One region of the Streptomyces sp. MS06 genome, then DNA from elsewhere that is predicted to be linked to it. Evidence: riboswitches for the same ligand, from Rfam matches in the RefSeq annotation. Region 1 holds a riboswitch; the other holds the start of a gene.
What was found. Region 1 has a riboswitch for S-adenosylmethionine ahead of thrC (threonine synthase). Riboswitches for the same ligand answer to the same signal wherever they lie in the genome.
Positions count from the first base shown of each region.

Region 1 (8,353 bases):
GTGACGCGAACCATGTCGGCCTGCGGGCCCTTCTGGCCCTGCGAGATCTCGAACTCGACCCGCTGGCCCTCTTCCAGGGTGCGGTACCCGTCCATCTGGATCGCGCTGTAGTGGACGAAGACGTCCGCACCACCGTCGACCGCGATGAAGCCGTACCCCTTCTCCGCGTTGAACCACTTGACGGTGCCCTGAGCCATGCCTAACTCCCCTATTACTGGCCCTTGCGCAGATCCGCACTTCGCGGATCCGGGTCAGACCTCACCCCCCAGTGAATGGGGGCGTGCGCCGGAACGCGTCGACCGCGGCTGAATGTATCTGTCCAACTGCCGTCTGCAACAGGTCAATCGGACGAGAATTCTGGACGGGCCCGGTCGGGAATCTCCCGAGAATTCACCAGACTTCAGGGCAAGTCGGGCCGGACCATTGACGCAAAAGGAACGAAAGACGCGCGCACTTTGGCTACTTCTCGTCGGCGGCGCAGCAGGTTCACCGAACTTCCCGCGCACTGCGGCGGGGCGGCGTTCCCCAACTGTACCGCGCTCAATCACGCGAAATGACCCCCTCCGTTTCTCTTACGGAGGGGGCCATTCCGTTAACGCGGGGTGACCGCCGCCGTTCCGGGCGGCGGGCGGTCCCCGCGGTCAGCAGCCGCCGGCCACCGCCGGGATGATCGACACGCCCGTGCCGGGCGGCGTGGCGGTCTCCAGGCCCTGCTCGAAGCGGACGTCGTCGTCGTTGACGTAGACGTTGACGAAGCGGCGCAGCTTGCCCTGGTCGTCCAGCACGCGGGCGGCGATACCGGTGTGGTTCTTCTCCAGGTCGGCGATGACCTCGGAGAGGTTCGCGCCCTCGGCGGGCACCTCGGCCCGGCCGCCGGTGTAGGTGCGCAGGATGGTGGGGATGCGGACGGTCACGCTCATACGAGGCCAGCCTCTCGGAAGGAATCCAGGTTCGGGCGGATGGTGGCGGTGAGGCCGGTGCCGGCCACCGCGTCGAGGGTCTTGAGGCCGTCGCCGGTGTTGAGCACGACGGTCGTCTTCGACGGGTCGAGGGCGCCGCTCTCGATCAGCTTGCGGGTGACGCCCACGGTCACCCCGCCCGCGGTCTCCGCGAAGATGCCCTCCGTGCGGGCGAGCAGCTTGATGGCGTCCACCACCTGCGCGTCGGTGACGTCCTCCACCGCGCCGCCGGTGCGGCGGGCGATGTCCAGGACGTACGGCCCGTCGGCGGGGTTGCCGATGGCGAGGGACTTGGCGATGGTGTCCGGCTTCTGCGGGCGGACCACGTCGTGGCCGGCCTTGAAGGCCGTGGAGACCGGCGAGCAGCCCTCGGCCTGCGCCCCGAAGATCTTGTACGGCCGGTCCTCGACCAGGCCCAGCCCGATCAGCTCCCGCAGCCCCTTGTCGATCTTCGTGAGCTGCGAGCCGGAGGCGATCGGCACCACGATCTGGTCGGGCAGCCGCCAGCCGAGCTGCTCGCACACCTCGTAGGCCAGCGTCTTGGAGCCCTCCGCGTAGTAGGGCCTCAGGTTGACGTTGACGAAGCCCCAGCCCTCGCCGGCCGGGTCGCCGATCAGCTCGGAGCAGAAGCGGTTGACGTCGTCGTAGGTGCCCTCGATGCCGACCAGCTCGCCGCCGTAGACGGCGGCCATGACGACCTTGCCCTGCTCCAGGTCGTGCGGGATGAACACGCAGGAGCGGAAGCCGGCGCGGGCGGCCGCGGCGCCGACCGCTCCGGCCAGGTTGCCGGTGGAGGAGCAGGACAGGGTGGTGAAGCCGAAGGCGCGCGCGGCCTCCAGGGCCTGCGCCACCACCCGGTCCTTGAAGGAGTGGGTGGGGTTTCCGGAGTCGTCCTTGACGTACAGCCCGCCGGTCACGCCCAGCTCGCGGGCCAGGTTGTCCGCCTTGACGAGCGCGGTCCAGCCCGGGTTGAGGTTGGGCTTTCCGGCCACGTCGGCGGGCACGGGCAGCAGCGGCGCGTAGCGCCAGATGCTGGCGGGGCCGGCTTCGATGCGCTTGCGAAGGCTCTCGGGGTCGTGGCCGGAGAAGTCGTAGGCGACCTCCAGCGGGCCGAAACACTCCTCGCACGCGAAGACCGGGCCGAGCGGTACGCGGTGCCCGCACTCGCGGCAGCTCAGCGCGGCGGCGGGGCCGAGGTCGACGGCCGGGGAGGCGGTGGAGCCGGTGGATTCGTTGGTGCTTGCCGTGGTCTGCACAGCCATGTGAGGCGAGGCCCTTTCTCCTCATCTTCCCCACGACGCATCTCGCCGCGAGACGGAATTGGCACCTTCCCCGGCCGGGAGCCTCGCGTGAACGAGTGCGGCTCAGGAGGGTTGCCGGGGCTTCACCGGGCCGTGTCCCTCTGCCCCTCTGGATGAGCGGTATGCGGTTGTCCGCGCGAATGGCCTGCGACATGCGACATGCGATGGTCACCCGCGTTGTTCAAGACTGTAACCGACGGCCGCGACAGTTGAGATAGTCGTCCGAACCGCGAGACAACGTGAGGAGCCGCAGACTGTGCTGGAAGAAGTCGAGCGCTGGCTGAGCACCCGCTCCTGGTCCGTGACCGATCGCCCGCTCCACCAGATCCTCGCCGCCAAACGCGGCACGGGCCAGTCCGTCTCCGTGGTGCTGCCGGCGCTCAACGAGGAGGAGACCGTCGGCGACATCGTCGCGGTCATCCGCCATGACCTCGTGGAGCAGGTACCCCTGGTCGACGAGGTCGTCGTCGTCGACTCGGGCTCCACCGACCGCACCTCCGAGGTGGCCGCCGCGGCGGGCGCCCGGGTCGTCCACCGGGACGACATCCTGCCGGGCCTCCCGGCCGTCCCCGGCAAGGGCGAGGTGCTGTGGCGCTCGCTCCTGGCGACCACCGGGGACATCGTCTGCTTCATCGACGCCGACCTGAAGGAGTTCTCCTCCGACTTCGTCTCCGGGATCGTGGGGCCGCTGCTGACCGACGCGGACGTCGACCTGGTCAAGGCGATGTACGACCGGCCGCTCGGCGGGGCGGCCGGCCAGGGCGGACGGGTGACCGAGCTGATGGCGCGCCCGCTGCTGAACATGCACTGGCCGCAGCTCGCCGGTTTCGTGCAGCCGCTCGGCGGCGAGTACGCGGCCCGCCGCTCGCTCCTGGAGCAGCTGCCCTTCCCGGTCGGGTACGGGGTCGAGCTGGGCATGCTGGTCGACTCCCTGCACCTGGTCGGCCTGGACGCCCTCGCCCAGGTGGACGTCGGGGTGCGCAAGCACCGCCACCAGGACGGGCAGGCGCTGGGCCGGATGGCGGCCGCCATCTACCGCACGGCCCAGTTGCGGCTGGCCCGGGGCCACCTGATCCGGCCCTCCCTCACCCAGTTCGAACGCGGGGAGGACGGCTTCGAGCCGCGCACGTACTCCGTGGACACCGAGGAGCGGCCCCCGATGATCGAGGTCGCGGAGTACGCGGCACGCGAGGTGGCCTGAGCACCGCGCCCACGCCCCCGGCGTCACCCCCGCCCCCGGCGTCACCCCCGGCGCCGGGGGTGACGCGGCGGTCCAGGCGGCCGCGGTGCGGTCAGCCCGGACGGCCCCGGTGCGGTCAGCCCGGGTGGCCGTCCGACCAGCGCCAGCGGCCCGACCCGTCCGGCTCGCAGGTCAGGTACTCGCCGCCCTTGCCGTAGGTGCTCATCCCGTGGTGCCGCTTGGCGCAGAACTGGCCGTCGGCGTAGCAGTTGCCGGCCGGGCTGGTGAGGGCGCAGGCCTTGCTGCCACCCGTGCTTCCGCTCGTGCCGCCCGAGCTGCCACCGGTACTCGACGTACGGGCGGGTGTCGGCTCGGGCGTGTGCAGCAGCCTGCCGTCGCAGTCCCGGCCGTCCCGGGGGATGACGAAGGCGACGTCGTAGGCGTCGTTGACGTCCTCGGGGTCGTCGATCTGCGCGCAGACCCGCTCGCCCGAGCCCCAGGAGGACGCCCGCCGGCCACCGCCGTCCAGCGAGGCGCCGGTGCCCTGCAGGTAGACCGCGTACGCGAGGTGGCTGTCGCGGGCCGCGGCGACGGCCTTTCCGACGGTGCCGCCGGTGAGGTCGTCGAGGGTCGCGACGGCCGGTTCGGGCGCGGGCTCGGCGCTGGTGGCCGACGGTTCCGGTGCCGGGGCGGAGTCCGCGGGGCTCGCCGGGGCCGTGACCGGCGGCGCCGTCGTCCCGGCGGCCGTCACCGACCGCGCGCCGGTGTCGTCACCGCCCTCGCAGGCGGCCAGCGCCAGCACGGCCACGGCCGCCGCCGCGGCTAAGCGGCCCGCCCGGCGGGCCCGCGCCCCCGGTACGCCCCGGCCGGCGGGTCTGTCGGTGCCGGCCGGTCTGTCGTGGTGAGTCATGGAAGGTCCGCCCCCCGGAGTCCCGTTCTTCGGTGTTCTGCGAGGACGGCATCCTCTTACTCTTCACACAATCACCACAACCCTCTCGTCGACCCCGCTCGCCCGGGGGGCCCGCCGGCGGGTCGTATACGAAGCGCGTGGCGTCCCGCCTGCCGCTCCCCGGCGAACGTTTGGGCGTTTACGGACCGGGCTAGGTTGAGGCCTATGGCCTCAGATGTTTCAGGGCACGGCGCTCAGGTGCTGGTCGCGTCCAACCGCGGCCCGGTCTCCTACCAAGTGCGCGAGGACGGCTCCCTCCACCCGAAGCGCGGCGGCGGCGGACTGGTGTCGGGCCTGTCGGCCATCGGCCCGGACGCCGGCGCCCTCTGGGTGTGCGCGGCGCTGGGCGACGGTGACCGGGAGGCGGTGCGGCGCGGGGTCGGCGAGAGCGGCGTGCGGATGCTGGACATCCCCGCCGACGTGCACGCCGACGCCTACAACGGCATCGCCAACTCCGTCCTGTGGTTCGTCCACCACATGCTGTACCAGACGCCGCTGGAGCCCGTCTTCGACGCGGAGTTCCGACGCCGGTGGGCCTCGTACGAGGCCTACAACCGGGCGTTCGCCGAGGCGCTGGCCGAGGAGGCGGCCGACGGCGCGGTGGTGCTCGTGCAGGACTACCACCTGACCCTGGTCCCCGGGATGCTCCGGGCGCTCCGCCCGGACCTGCGGATCGGGCACTTCTCGCACACGCCCTGGGCGCCGGCGGAGTACTTCCGGATGCTGCCGGACGACATCGCGCGGCAGGTGCTGACCGGCATGCTCGGCGCGGACCGGCTCGGTTTCCTGACCCACCGCTGGGCGGAGGCGTTCACCGACTGCTGCGAGCGGTTCGCGGGCGGCCTCGGCGGCACCCGGGTCGGGGTGCACGGGCTCGGAGCGGACGCGGACTTCCTGCGCACCCGCTCCCGCGAGGCGGACGTCGAGGAGCGGATGGCCGCGTTGCGGGAGGAGATCGGCACGGAACCGGGCGGCGGGCCGCGCCGGACGATCGTCCGGGTGGACCGCACCGAACTGTCCAAGAACATCGTGCGCGGGCTGCTGGCGTACCGGCAGCTCCTGGACGACCGCCCGCAGTGGCGCGAGCGGGTGGTGCACGTGGCGTTCGCCTACCCGTCGCGGCAGGACCTGGCGGTGTACCGGGACTACACGGCCGAGGTTCAGCGTCTGGCGCAGGAGACCAACGACCGGTACCGGACGCCCGGCTGGACGCCGGTGGTACTGCACGTCAAGGACGACTTCGCGCGCTCGCTGGCCGCGTACCGCCTCGCCGACGTGGCGCTGGTGAACCCGATCCGGGACGGCATGAACCTGGTCGCGAAGGAGGTGCCGGTGGTCTCCGACGCGGGCTGCGCACTGGTGCTGTCCCGGGAGGCGGGGGCGTACGAGGAACTGGGCGAGGACGCGTTCGCGGTGAACCCCTACGACGTGGTCGGCACCGCGGAAGCCCTGCACGAGGCGCTCACCCTGCCCGCCGGGGAGCGGGCCGAGCGGGCGAAGCGGCTGGCGGCAGCGGCGACCGCGCTGCCGCCCGCGCAGTGGTTCCTGGAGCAGGTGCGGGCGCTGCGGGAGCCGGCCCGCTGAGGCGTCAGCCCAGCCGGGCGGCGAGGGACCGCAGCAGCGCCACGACCCCGGCCGGGCCGTCGACCACCAGGTCGGCGCGCTCGGCCAGTTCGGCGACCTCGGTGCTGCCGCTGCACACCAGCAGGCCGGGGACGCCGTCGGAGCGGAGCTTGCCGACGGCGGCGAAGGCCGGGAGGTCGCCGAGGTCGTCACCGGCGTAGAGGACCGCCGAGGCACCGACCTCGCGGACGTACTCGGTGAGTGCGACGCCCTTGTCCACGCCCGGCGGCCGCAGTTCCAGCACCATGCGCCCGGGCTCGACGATCAGACCGTGGCGGTCGGCGAGGCGGATGAGCGGCGCGCGCAGCGCCTCGAACGCGGCCTGCGGGTCGTCGGCCCGGCGGGTGTGCACGGCGACGGCCCGGCCCTTCTCCTCGATCCAGGTGCCCCGCCAGGCTCCGACGGAGTCCAGCAGCCCGGGCAGTTCGGCGCGGGCCGCGGCCACTCCCGGGTCCGGGGGCGGGGCGGTGACCTCGCCGGTTCCGGCCTCCCAGCGTTCGGCGCCGTAGTGGCCGAGGACGGCGAGGTGCTCCAGTCCGGGCACGCCCGCGAAGCCGCCGTAGCGCACGGCCACGCCGGCCGGCCGGCCGGTGACCACCGCGACGGCGGCCAGCCTGGGGGCGAGGGCGGCGAGGGCGGGGACCGCGTCGGGATGGGCGCGGGCCTGCTCGGGGTCGGCGACGATCGGGGCGAGGGTGCCGTCGAAGTCGAGGGCGACGACCGCGGAGGCGGGGTCGGCGAGGAGGGCGGTGAGGCCCTCGCGGCCGGCCGGGGTCGTCGGCGTGGGGAGTTCCGTCGGTTCCGTGGAGTCCGTGTGGCTGCCCATGGGGCGACCCTATCCAGCGGAGGGGCGGCCGAACCGGCGGCCGGGGCGCTCGGGCCGGCGGCCCGTGCGCGTGGGCGGCCGGACGGGTCCTGCGGGCGGGGGCGGGCAGGCGGCCGGGCAGGTCCTGCGGGCGGGGGCCGGACGGGGTTTCACGGGCGGGCGGCCGGTGCCGTCACCGTTCGCTCCGCCGGGCCTCCCTGACCCGGCGGAGCCGGTTCACCGTGACCGGGTCGTGGGCGAGTGCGCGCGCGTCGTCCAGGAGGGCGTTGAGGAGCTGGTAGTAGCGGACGGGGGACAGGCCCAGTTCCTCGCGGATGGCGCGCTCCTTGGCGCCCGGCCCGCGGAAGCCGCGGCGCTCCAGGGCGAGGACCGACCGCTCCCGGCCGCCCAGCCCCACCCCCACCCCCTCCGGATCCGCCCCGGCCTCTTCCGGTCCGGCGTCCCCTGGTGGAGCCTCTGCCGTTCCGGCGTCCCCGGGCGAGGCCTCTTCCGTTCCGGCCTCTTCCGATCCGGCCTCTTCCGTTCCGGCCTCTTCCGGTGCGGCCTCTTCCGGTGCGGGTCCCTGCGGCTGCCGCTCGGGCACCTCCGGCTGCGGCCGGGCCCGGCCCGGCTCCGGCTCGGCTCCCTCGGATTCCCGGTTGGTCATGCCCGCACGGTAACCCGGGGCGCCGACACCCGGACCCCACCGATGGGCCTCCGGCGGGCCCCGGGCCACCACCGGTGGGCCACCACGGACTCCGGGCCCCACCGGGTCCCGGCCCGGAGGCCCCGGGTCCGGTGGTGGCCGCGGCCTGGGCCACGAAGTGGCGGGCGCCGGGCGCGGGAGCCGGCGGTGGTCGGGCCACCGCCGGACACCGCGGTGCCGGTGCTGCGGCGCCTACTCCGCGTTCTGTGCCGCAGCCGCGGTGGACTGGAGCCGGTTCAGCACCGCGGCGGGGTTGCCGCCGGGGGCGACGGCCCGGCCGATGTTCTTCTTCACGGCGGCGCTGACCGCGGCCCAGGAGGTCTTGCCGGCCGGGTACAGCTCGGACACCGGCAGTTGCTCCAGGAACGGGTCCAGGTCCTTGTCCTGCGCGGCGCCGCTCATCACCGCGGAGGCGGAAGTGGTGACCGGCAGCAGGTCGTACTCGCGGGAGAAGGCCAGCACGTTCCTGTCGCTGTAGACGTAGTCGAGGAAGTCGCCGACCTGCTCCCGGTGCCCGTTCCGCCGGAACGCCGTCATCCAGTCGGCGACCCCCAGTACGGACCTGCTCGGCCCGTCCGGGCCGGGCATCGGCACCATGCCGAACTTCACGCCCTTCGCCGCGGCCGCCTTCATCAGGGAGGGATGGCCGTTGAGCATCCCGACGTCGCCGGCGGCGAACGCGGCGAAGGCGTCGGCGCGGTTGAGCTTCCCGGGCGCCACCGGGCCAGTGAGGCCCTTGCCGACCAGCTCGTTCTTCAGCCAGGTGAAGGTCTGCACGTTCTGCGTGGTGTCCAGGGCGTACCGGCCGCCGGTGCCGGTGTAGCCGCCCC
Region 1 covers NZ_JBJZOJ010000013.1:113,492-121,844, reverse strand. Annotated here, with positions in the region: gene ACL02U_RS09470 (cold-shock protein) at 1-197, opposite strand, end outside; gene ACL02U_RS09465 (MoaD/ThiS family protein) at 642-920, opposite strand; gene thrC (threonine synthase) at 917-2,221, opposite strand; SAM riboswitch class I at 2,240-2,380, opposite strand; gene ACL02U_RS09455 (glucosyl-3-phosphoglycerate synthase) at 2,517-3,461, shown strand; gene ACL02U_RS09450 (hypothetical protein) at 3,577-4,248, opposite strand; gene ACL02U_RS09445 (alpha,alpha-trehalose-phosphate synthase (UDP-forming)) at 4,555-5,973, shown strand; gene otsB (trehalose-phosphatase) at 5,978-6,838, opposite strand; gene ACL02U_RS09435 (DUF3263 domain-containing protein) at 7,011-7,484, opposite strand; gene ACL02U_RS09430 (extracellular solute-binding protein) at 7,716-8,353, opposite strand, start outside.

Region 2 (8,353 bases), on a different contig from region 1:
CGATGGGCCCCTACCGGCCGGACCAGGTGTCCACCGGCGCCCAGCCCGACTGGTACATGGGCTTCTCCGAGGGCCTGATCCGGTTCATGCCGGGCTGGGAGGTCAACTTCTGGGGCCACACGCTCGTCCTGGGCGTGTTCATCCCGCTGGTGATCTTCCCGCTGGTCCTGGTGGCGATCGCGGTCTACCCGTTCATCGAGGCCTGGGTCACCGGCGACAAGCGCGAGCACCACATCCTGGACCGCCCGCGCAACGCTCCGACCCGTACCGGTCTCGGCGTCGCCTGGATGACCGTCTACCTGACCCTGCTGGTCGGCGGCGGCAACGACCTGTGGGCCACCCACTTCCACCTGTCGATCAACGCGGTGACCTGGTTCGTCCGGATCTTCTTCTTCGTCGGTCCGGTGCTGGCCTTCCTCGCCACCAAGCGGATCTGCCTCGGCCTGCAGCGCCGGGACCGCGAGAAGGTGCTGCACGGTCGCGAGACCGGCACCATCAAGCGGCTGCCGCACGGTGAGTTCATCGAGGTGCACGAGCAGCTCAGCCAGGAGCAGCTGTACACACTCACCGCGCACGAGCAGTACCAGCCGACGGAGATCGGCCCGACGGTCGACGAGAACGGCGTCGAGCGCAAGGTGAAGGGCTCCGAGAAGCTGCGCGCCAAGGTCACCGCCGCGTACTTCGGGGAGGACTCCCAGGTCACCAAGCCCACTGTCGAGGAATACAGGGAGATCACGAGCGGCCACGGCCACCACTGATCGCCCCGGCGTCGCCACGCCACGAGTGAGGGACCCCGTCCGGTCTGCGGACGGGGTCCTTCGCCGTGTCCGGGGCTGGATAGGCTGGGGGCCCCGGCCTTCTACGACGACCAGGAGCGGCTGATGAGCGCTGTGACCCCCGCTGGAGGCGACACCGCGGCGGGCCGTTCCTGGCCCGCCGTGCTGAACGGCCTGCTCGACGGACGTGATCTGAGCGCGGACGAGACGGCCTGGGCGATGGACCGGATGATGCGCGGCGAGGCCACCGACGCGCAGATCGCCGGCTTCGCGGTCGCCCTGCGCGCCAAGGGCGAGACCGTCGAGGAGATCTCCGGCTGCGTGCGCACGATGTACGAGCACGCCAACGTGATCGAGGTGCCGGGCCGCACCGTCGACATCGTCGGCACCGGCGGCGACGGCGCCAAGACGGTCAACGTCTCCACCATGTCCGCGATCGTGGTCGCCGGCACCGGGGCGAAGGTCGTCAAGCACGGCAACCGGGCCGCCTCCTCCGCCTCCGGCGCCTCCGACGTCCTGGAGAAGCTCGGAGTCAACCTGGAGCTGACGCCGCAGCGGGTGGCCGAGGTCGCCGAGGAGGCCGGCATCACCTTCTGCTTCGCGGTGAAGTTCCACCCCGCGCTCCGGCACGTCGGTGCCGCCCGCGGGCAGCTGGGCATCCGCACCGTCTTCAACTTCCTCGGCCCGCTGACGAACCCGGCGAAGGTGAGGGCGCAGGCGGTCGGCGTCGCGGACCCGCGCATGGCGCCCATCGTGGCCGGTGTCTTCGCCGGGCGCGGCCACTCCTCGCTCGTCTTCCGCGGCGACGACGGACTGGACGAGCTGACCACCACCGCCACCTCCCGGGTCTGGGTGGTGCGGGACGGCAAGGTCGAGGAGGAGGCGTTCGACCCGCGGGACGTCGGCATCGACCTCGTCCCGATCGAGGCGCTGCGCGGTGCCGACGCCTCCTACAACGCCGAGGTGGCCCGCCGTCTGCTGGACGGGGAGCGGGGCCCGGTGCGGGACGCGGTGCTGCTGAACTCGGCGGCCGCCCTGGTCGCTCTGGAGCCCACCGGGGCGCCCCTGGCGGAGCAGCTCCGCGCAGGTATGGAGCGCGCGGCGGAGTCCGTCGACTCGGGGGCGGCGAAGCGGGCGCTGGAGCGCTGGGTGGCCGTCAGCAACGCCTGACACCGCTCGGTCGGCGGTCCCGCGATCCGGACACGGCTTGCGGGGCCGCGATCTCTTCGCGTACGTTCCTCGGCAGGTCATGAGCGACAGCCACTCGGCCCCGGCCGGCTGTCCGGCAACCCTCCGTCCGTGGCGGGGTGCCCCGGGTGAGGACCAGGCCGCAGTCAGCGAGGTCTGCGGCAAGCGCGGACCCCTCGCGTCACCAGGGGTCCTGGTCGTCGAGGAGCCTTCCATGAGCAAGCGAATGCGCTAGGGGACGTTTCGAGAGCCCCGCACCGCACCCGCGGCGCCCCACCGCGCTCCCCACCGCCCCGAGGGCGTGGGAGGCGCCCCCGCTCCCCGCATCCGCCGAAAGCCCGAGTCCATCGCCTACGAGGGCTGTCGTCCGGCACGCCGAGAGCGCGCACCGGACACCGCGGGCACCGCACCGGACTCTCGAAACTCCCCCCAGCCGGCCCTTCCCCGCCTCGCGCGCCGCTCCGTGCCCGCGAGGCCCCTCCGCCTGCCTCACGGGAGCCCGCCATGTCCTTCCCCGCCCTCGCCGCCACCCGCACCGCCTCCGCCGCCACCGCACGGACCGCCGCCACCCCCTCCCTCGCCCCCGCCCCCGCCGCCCCGACCGTCGGTGCGCCGCTGCCCGTCCTCGGCCGCGATGTCCGCGTCCCGCTCGCCGCTGGCGGGGAAGCCGGGTACGCCGCCCTGGACTACGCCGCCAGTGCCCCGGCGCTGCAGCGGGTCTGGGACGACGTGGCGGCCTACGCGCCGTACTACGCCAGCGTCCACCGCGGAGCCGGCCGCCTCTCCCGGCTGTCCACCGACCTGTTCGAGAACGCCCGGCGCACGGTCGCCGGCTTCCTCGACTGCCGGGACACCGACCAGGTGGTCTTCACCCGCTCCACCACCGACTCCCTCAACCTGCTGGCGGCCGCGCTGCCGGCCGACTGCCGGGTCCTCGTCTTCGAGTCCGAACACCATGCCGCGCTGCTGCCCTGGCGGCACGCGCGGGTCACCGTCCTCGACGCCCCGCGCGGCCCGCGGCAGGCCGTGCGGACCCTGGAGCGGGCCCTGGCCGAGGACGGGCGGCCCGGTCCGGTCCTGGTGTGCGTCACCGGCGCCTCCAACGTCACCGGCGAGCTGTGGCCGGTACGGGAACTCGCCGCGGCCGCGCACGCGCACGGCGCCCGCATCGTCCTGGACGCCGCGCAGCTCGCCCCGCACCACCCGGTGTCCGTCCGCGATCTCGACGTGGACTGGGTCGCCTTCTCCGGGCACAAGCTGTACGCCCCGTTCGGCGCGGGTGTCCTGGCCGGACGCACCGACTGGCTGGACGCGGCCGAGCCCTACCTCGCGGGCGGCGGCGCCAGCCGGAGCGTCGTCCGGCGCGCGGACGGCGCGGTGCACGTGGAGTGGCGGGACGGCGCCGCCCGGCACGAGGCCGGCTCCCCGAACGTCATCGGCGCGCACGCCGTCGCCTCCGCCTGCCGCGCGCTCACCGCGGCCGGCTGGGACGCCCTGGTGGCCCGTGAGCAGTACCTGATCGGGAGGGTGCGGGAAGGGCTGGCCGGGGTGGAGCAGGTGCGGCTGCTGTCGCAGTTCGGCGCCGACGCCCCGCGCGTCGGGGTCCTGTCCTTCGTCGTCGCCGGCTGGGACGGTTCGGAGCTGGCCGCCGCGCTCTCCGACGAGTACGGCATCGGCGTCCGCGACGGACTGTTCTGCGCCCACCCGCTGGTCCGCCTCCTGCTGGGCGGCGGTTCCGGCGTCCCGGGGGAGTGCGGGGCCGAGAGTCCGGCCGGCTCCCTCAACGCGGTCCGGGTGAGCTTCGGCGCGGGCACGCCCGACGAGCACCTGGAGCGGTTCGTGCGCGCCGTGCGGGAGCTGGCCCGCCGCGGTCCGGCGGCCGCCCGGCCCGTCCCGGGGAACCGGCCCGCTCCGGGGAACCGGCCCGCTCCGGGGAACCGGCCCGCCCCGGCCGACCGGCCCGCCGCGGCCGACCGGCCGTAGAGCGTCCCCGCCCGCCTGCCGCTCCGGCCCGGAGCGGTCCCGCCGGCGCGCCGGTTCCGGCCGCCCCGGGCGGGCGGAACGCGGACGCCCGGAACGCGGACGGGCCGGTGTGCGTCAGGAGTCCAGCCCGATGGCGAAGGCCGCCTCCAGATCGTGCTGGGAGTAGGTGCGGAAGGCCACGTGGGTGTCGGTGCCCTCGACGCCGGGGATCTTGCTGATCCGCCCGGGGATGACCTCGGAGAGGTCCTCGTGCTGCCGGACCCGGACCATGGCGATCAGGTCGTAGGTGCCGGTCACCGAGAACACCTCGCTGACGCTGTCCAGCGCGGCGATCTGCTCGGCGATCTCCGGAATCCGGTCCACGCTGGTCTTGATGAGGACGATCGCGGTGATCACGTCTGGTTCTCTCCCTCGGGGGCCGGAGCAGGGGCGGGCCTCACTCTAGTAGGACGGCGGAACCGCGCCCACGCGTAGCCGAGGCCCAGGCCGAAGCCGACCAGGTGGGCCAGGTAGGCCACACCGGGTCCCTGGGGGGCCCGGCCGGCGGCCAGCCACTGCAGGACCGCCCAGAACGGCAGCACGACCCAGGCCGGGAAGCGCAGCGGCAGGAAGAACAGGAACGGCAGGAGACTGGTCACCCGGGCGTGGGGAAACAGGTAGAGGAACGCGCCGAGGACCGCGGAGATCGCCCCGGACGCCCCGACCAGCGACTGCTCGGATCCCGCGTTGGCGGCGGCGAAGCCCAGCAGGGCCAGGTAGCCGCAGCCGACGTAGAACAGGGTGAACCGGACGCGGCCCATCCGTTCCTCGGCCATCGCGCCGAAGACGTAGAGGAAGAGCATGTTGCCCAGCAGGTGCACCCAGCTTCCGTGGACGAACAGCGCCGTCGCCGGGGTGAGCGCCGCCCCGGCGGAGCCCTGGAACAGTTCGGCCGGGACCACGCCCCAGTGCCGGAAGTAGGCGCGCTGCGCGGTGAGCAGCGCGTCGCCGGTGCCGTAGGCCGGGTTCAGGCCCGAGGCCGGGCCCACCAGGAAGACCAGGCAGCACGCGGCGATCAGCCCGTACGTCACCGGCGCCGACGGCCGCCACCTCGCTCCGGCCGTTCCGCCCGCCCTCGTGATCCAGTCGCCGATCATGGTTACAGAGCATGGCGTAACGGGACGCACCGGGCCGGGCCGCCTCGCCGTCATGGACGGATGGGCGGCGGGTTGCCGCCAGGCCGTAGGGTTACGAGCCACATGCGCGGGCATGGCCCGGGCATCCCCGACACTGGAACTGACACCGGAAGGAAAGTGGACAGTCGATGACGGTTCCCCTGCCGACCGCCACGACGCGGTGGCGCTGCACCCTCTGCGGCAATCTCACCCGCTTCGACGTGACCCGCTCGTCGAAGGTCGTCGAGTACGTCCACCTCGACCTGGCCGGTGAGCCGAAGGTCGAGGAGCGCGAGGTGCTCAGTGAGACCATCGAGTCGGTGCGCTGCCGCTGGTGCAACGCCGTGGACCAGGTGGAGCTGGTGGACAGGCCCAGCACGGACTCCTGACCGGAGCGGACCGGCGCGGACGAGCGCCGCGCGGGATCGGGCACGACAGTGATGAGGTGACGGATGGTGGAGAGCGCGGGCGGGGAGCCGGACGACGGCGCCGCTGAGGTGCTCGACCGTCCGCTGTCCGACGGAGTGCGGCGCCGGATCGTCCAGATCGTCGCGGACGGCTTCGGCGACCTGACCCTCGGCGAACTGCCCACCCAGCTCAGGCAGTACGCCCGGTTCACACCCAGCCGGCGGGCCAAGTTCGCCGGCAACGCCATGGCCGCCGCCGTGGAGACCGACGCGGTGTTCCGGCAGCGCATCGGGGAGCGGTTCAGACAGGCCCAGCCGGAACTCGCCGGCGCCGTGGACTCCGGCTCGCCGCCTCCGGCCGCGGATCCGCTCGACGTGGCGGCCGCCGCCTACATGCTGCGGCCCGCGGGCTGGGTCAAGCTGGTGGCCGCGGCCGGTGAGGAGGCCCAGCGGGCCGACGCCGAACGCGTCGAGGAGGAGGCCCGCGCCGAGCTGGAGCGGCTGCGCGAGCAGTTGGACCGGGCCCGCGACCAGACCCGGACCGAGACCGAGCACCTGCGCCAGGAACTGGACGCGGCCAGGAAGGAAGCGGAATCGCTTCAGCGCAAGCTGCGCGCCGCGCACAGCGACATCAAGCGCGGCGAGGCGGCGCTACGCAAGCAGCGGGCGGAGACGGAGGCCGCACGCGCCGAGGGGCAGGCGCAGGTGTCCGCCGCCGAGAGCGAGTCCCGCCGGCTCAGGGCGCGCCTCGGCGAGGCGGAGGCCGCCCTGGAGGCCACCCGCAGGGCGGCGCGCGAGGGACGCAGTGTCGAGGACATGCGGGTCCGGCTGCTGCTGGACACCCTGCTGGACGCCACCCAGGGCCTGCGCCGGGAGCTGGCGCTGCCGCCGGTCTCGGTGCGGCCCGCGGAGACCGTGGACGCCGTCGAGCCGGGTCGGATGACCCCGAAGGACATCGCCGCGCGGGCGCTGTCCGAGCACGACCCGGCCATCCTGGACCAGTTGCTGGCGCTGCCGCAGGCGCACCTGGTCGTCGACGGGTACAACGTCACCAAGACCGGCTATCCGCAGATGCCGCTGGAGAAGCAGCGGCTCCGGCTGCTCGGCCAGCTCTCCCAGCTGGCCGCGCAGACCGGCGCCGAGGTCACCTGCGTCTTCGACGGCGCCGAGCTGGCCGCGCCGGTGCTGCTCGCGCCGCCGCGCGGGGTGCGGGTGCTGTTCTCCAAGCCGGGGGTGACCGCGGACGAGCTGATCCGGCAGCTCGTGAGGGCCGAGCCGCCCGGCAGGCCCGTCATCGTCGCCTCCACCGACCGGGAGGTGGCCGACGGGGTGGCCCGGGCCGGCGCGCGACCGGTGGCGTCCGCGGTGCTGCTGAAGCGGCTTTCCTGACCCTTGCGGTCACTGGTCCCGTTACGCCCGCAATCGCAATGTACGGGCGTAACGCCCGAATTGGAATGGTCCGTGCGCAACGTAGCGTCAGCCGGACGTCACGGCAGGTGAGTTGCGGTGGGCAAATGCGTTCGATCATCGAGATTTTTCCCGCGAGGATTTGAACTGATCACAACTGGGTCACTAGGGTCTGGCGTCGAACCTCCGAACGGGTGATCACTCAGAAGAAGGAGTTCACCTCCGTGGCGTCCCACCGTCGACCCAAGCAGCCGAGTCGCGCCCGCGTGACCGTGCTGACCACCGCAGCCGCCGCTGCCGTCGCCCTCAGCGCGAACGCCGCCAACGCCGCGCCCAGCGAGAAGCCGAGCAAGGACGAGGTCAAGGCGAAGGTCGACAAGCTCTACGAGGAGGCCGAGCAGGCCACCGAGAAGTACGACGGGGCCAAGGAGAAGCAGGAGAAGCTCCAGAAGGAGATCTCCACCATCCAGGACAACGTGGCGCGCGGCCAGCAGGACCTCAACGAGCTGCGCGACTCCATGGGCCTGGCCGCCGCCGCGCAGTACCGCACCGGCACCCTCGACCCCTCCGTCCAGCTGTTCCTGTCCTCCGACCCGGACACGTACCTGGACAAGGCGTCCACCATGGACCAGCTCAGCGCCCAGCAGGTCGCGGCGCTGAAGAAGATCCAGGAGAAGCAGCGCGAACTCGCCCAGGAGCGCTCCGAGGCCTCCGAGAAGCTCAAGGACCTCGCCGCCACCCGCACCGAGCTCGGCAAGAAGAAGCAGGAAGTCCAGGCCAAGCTGGCCGAGGCGCAGAAACTGCTCAACACGCTGACCGCGCAGGAGAAGGCCGCACTCGCCGCCGAGCAGGCCCGTGCCAGTCGCGACAGCGGGCGCACCGCGCTCGGCCCGACCAGTGCCGCCTCCGGCCGCGCCGGCGCCGCCTACTCCTGGGCGCAGAGCCAGATCGGCAAGCCCTACGTGTACGGCGCCGACGGCCCCAGCTCCTACGACTGCTCCGGCCTGACCATGCAGGCCTACGCGCACGCCGGCATCTCCATACCGCGCACCTCGCAGGCGCAGGCCAACGCCGGCACCCGGATCTACTCGAAGAGCCAGCTCAAGGTCGGCGACCTGGTCATCTTCTACAGCGACTACCACCACGTCGCCCTGTACGCGGGCAACGGTCAGGTGCTGCACGCCCCGCGCACCGGCACGGTCGTGCGCTACGAGTCGATCGGCAACATGCCGTTCCAGTTCGGCGTCCGCATCTGACGCCCCGCCGACCCCCTCAAGACCAACACGCCGTACCGCCCGAACGGGCGAATCGCGGCGACCGGGACTGACCCCGCGCCCCGCCGATGACCTGCGTCAGCGGCGGGGCGTCACCGTGCGTGCCCGCGGCGGTCGTTGGCCGCCGCCCCGTCCCGGGGCTACTGTCTGCCGCGTTTCCCCCC
Region 2 covers NZ_JBJZOJ010000023.1:74,225-82,577, forward strand. Annotated here, with positions in the region: gene ACL02U_RS15015 (cytochrome b) at 1-758, shown strand, start outside; gene trpD (anthranilate phosphoribosyltransferase) at 882-1,946, shown strand; SAM riboswitch class IV at 2,022-2,138, shown strand; gene ACL02U_RS15025 (aminotransferase class V-fold PLP-dependent enzyme) at 2,469-3,947, shown strand; gene ACL02U_RS15030 (Lrp/AsnC family transcriptional regulator) at 4,062-4,343, opposite strand; gene ACL02U_RS15035 (rhomboid family intramembrane serine protease) at 4,340-5,083, opposite strand; gene ACL02U_RS15040 (hypothetical protein) at 5,251-5,490, shown strand; gene ACL02U_RS15045 (NYN domain-containing protein) at 5,554-6,897, shown strand; gene ACL02U_RS15050 (NlpC/P60 family protein) at 7,140-8,171, shown strand.
Region 2: it holds a riboswitch for S-adenosylmethionine, as region 1 does, so the genes downstream of both, ACL02U_RS15025 (aminotransferase class V-fold PLP-dependent enzyme) here and thrC (threonine synthase) in region 1, are expected to answer to the same signal.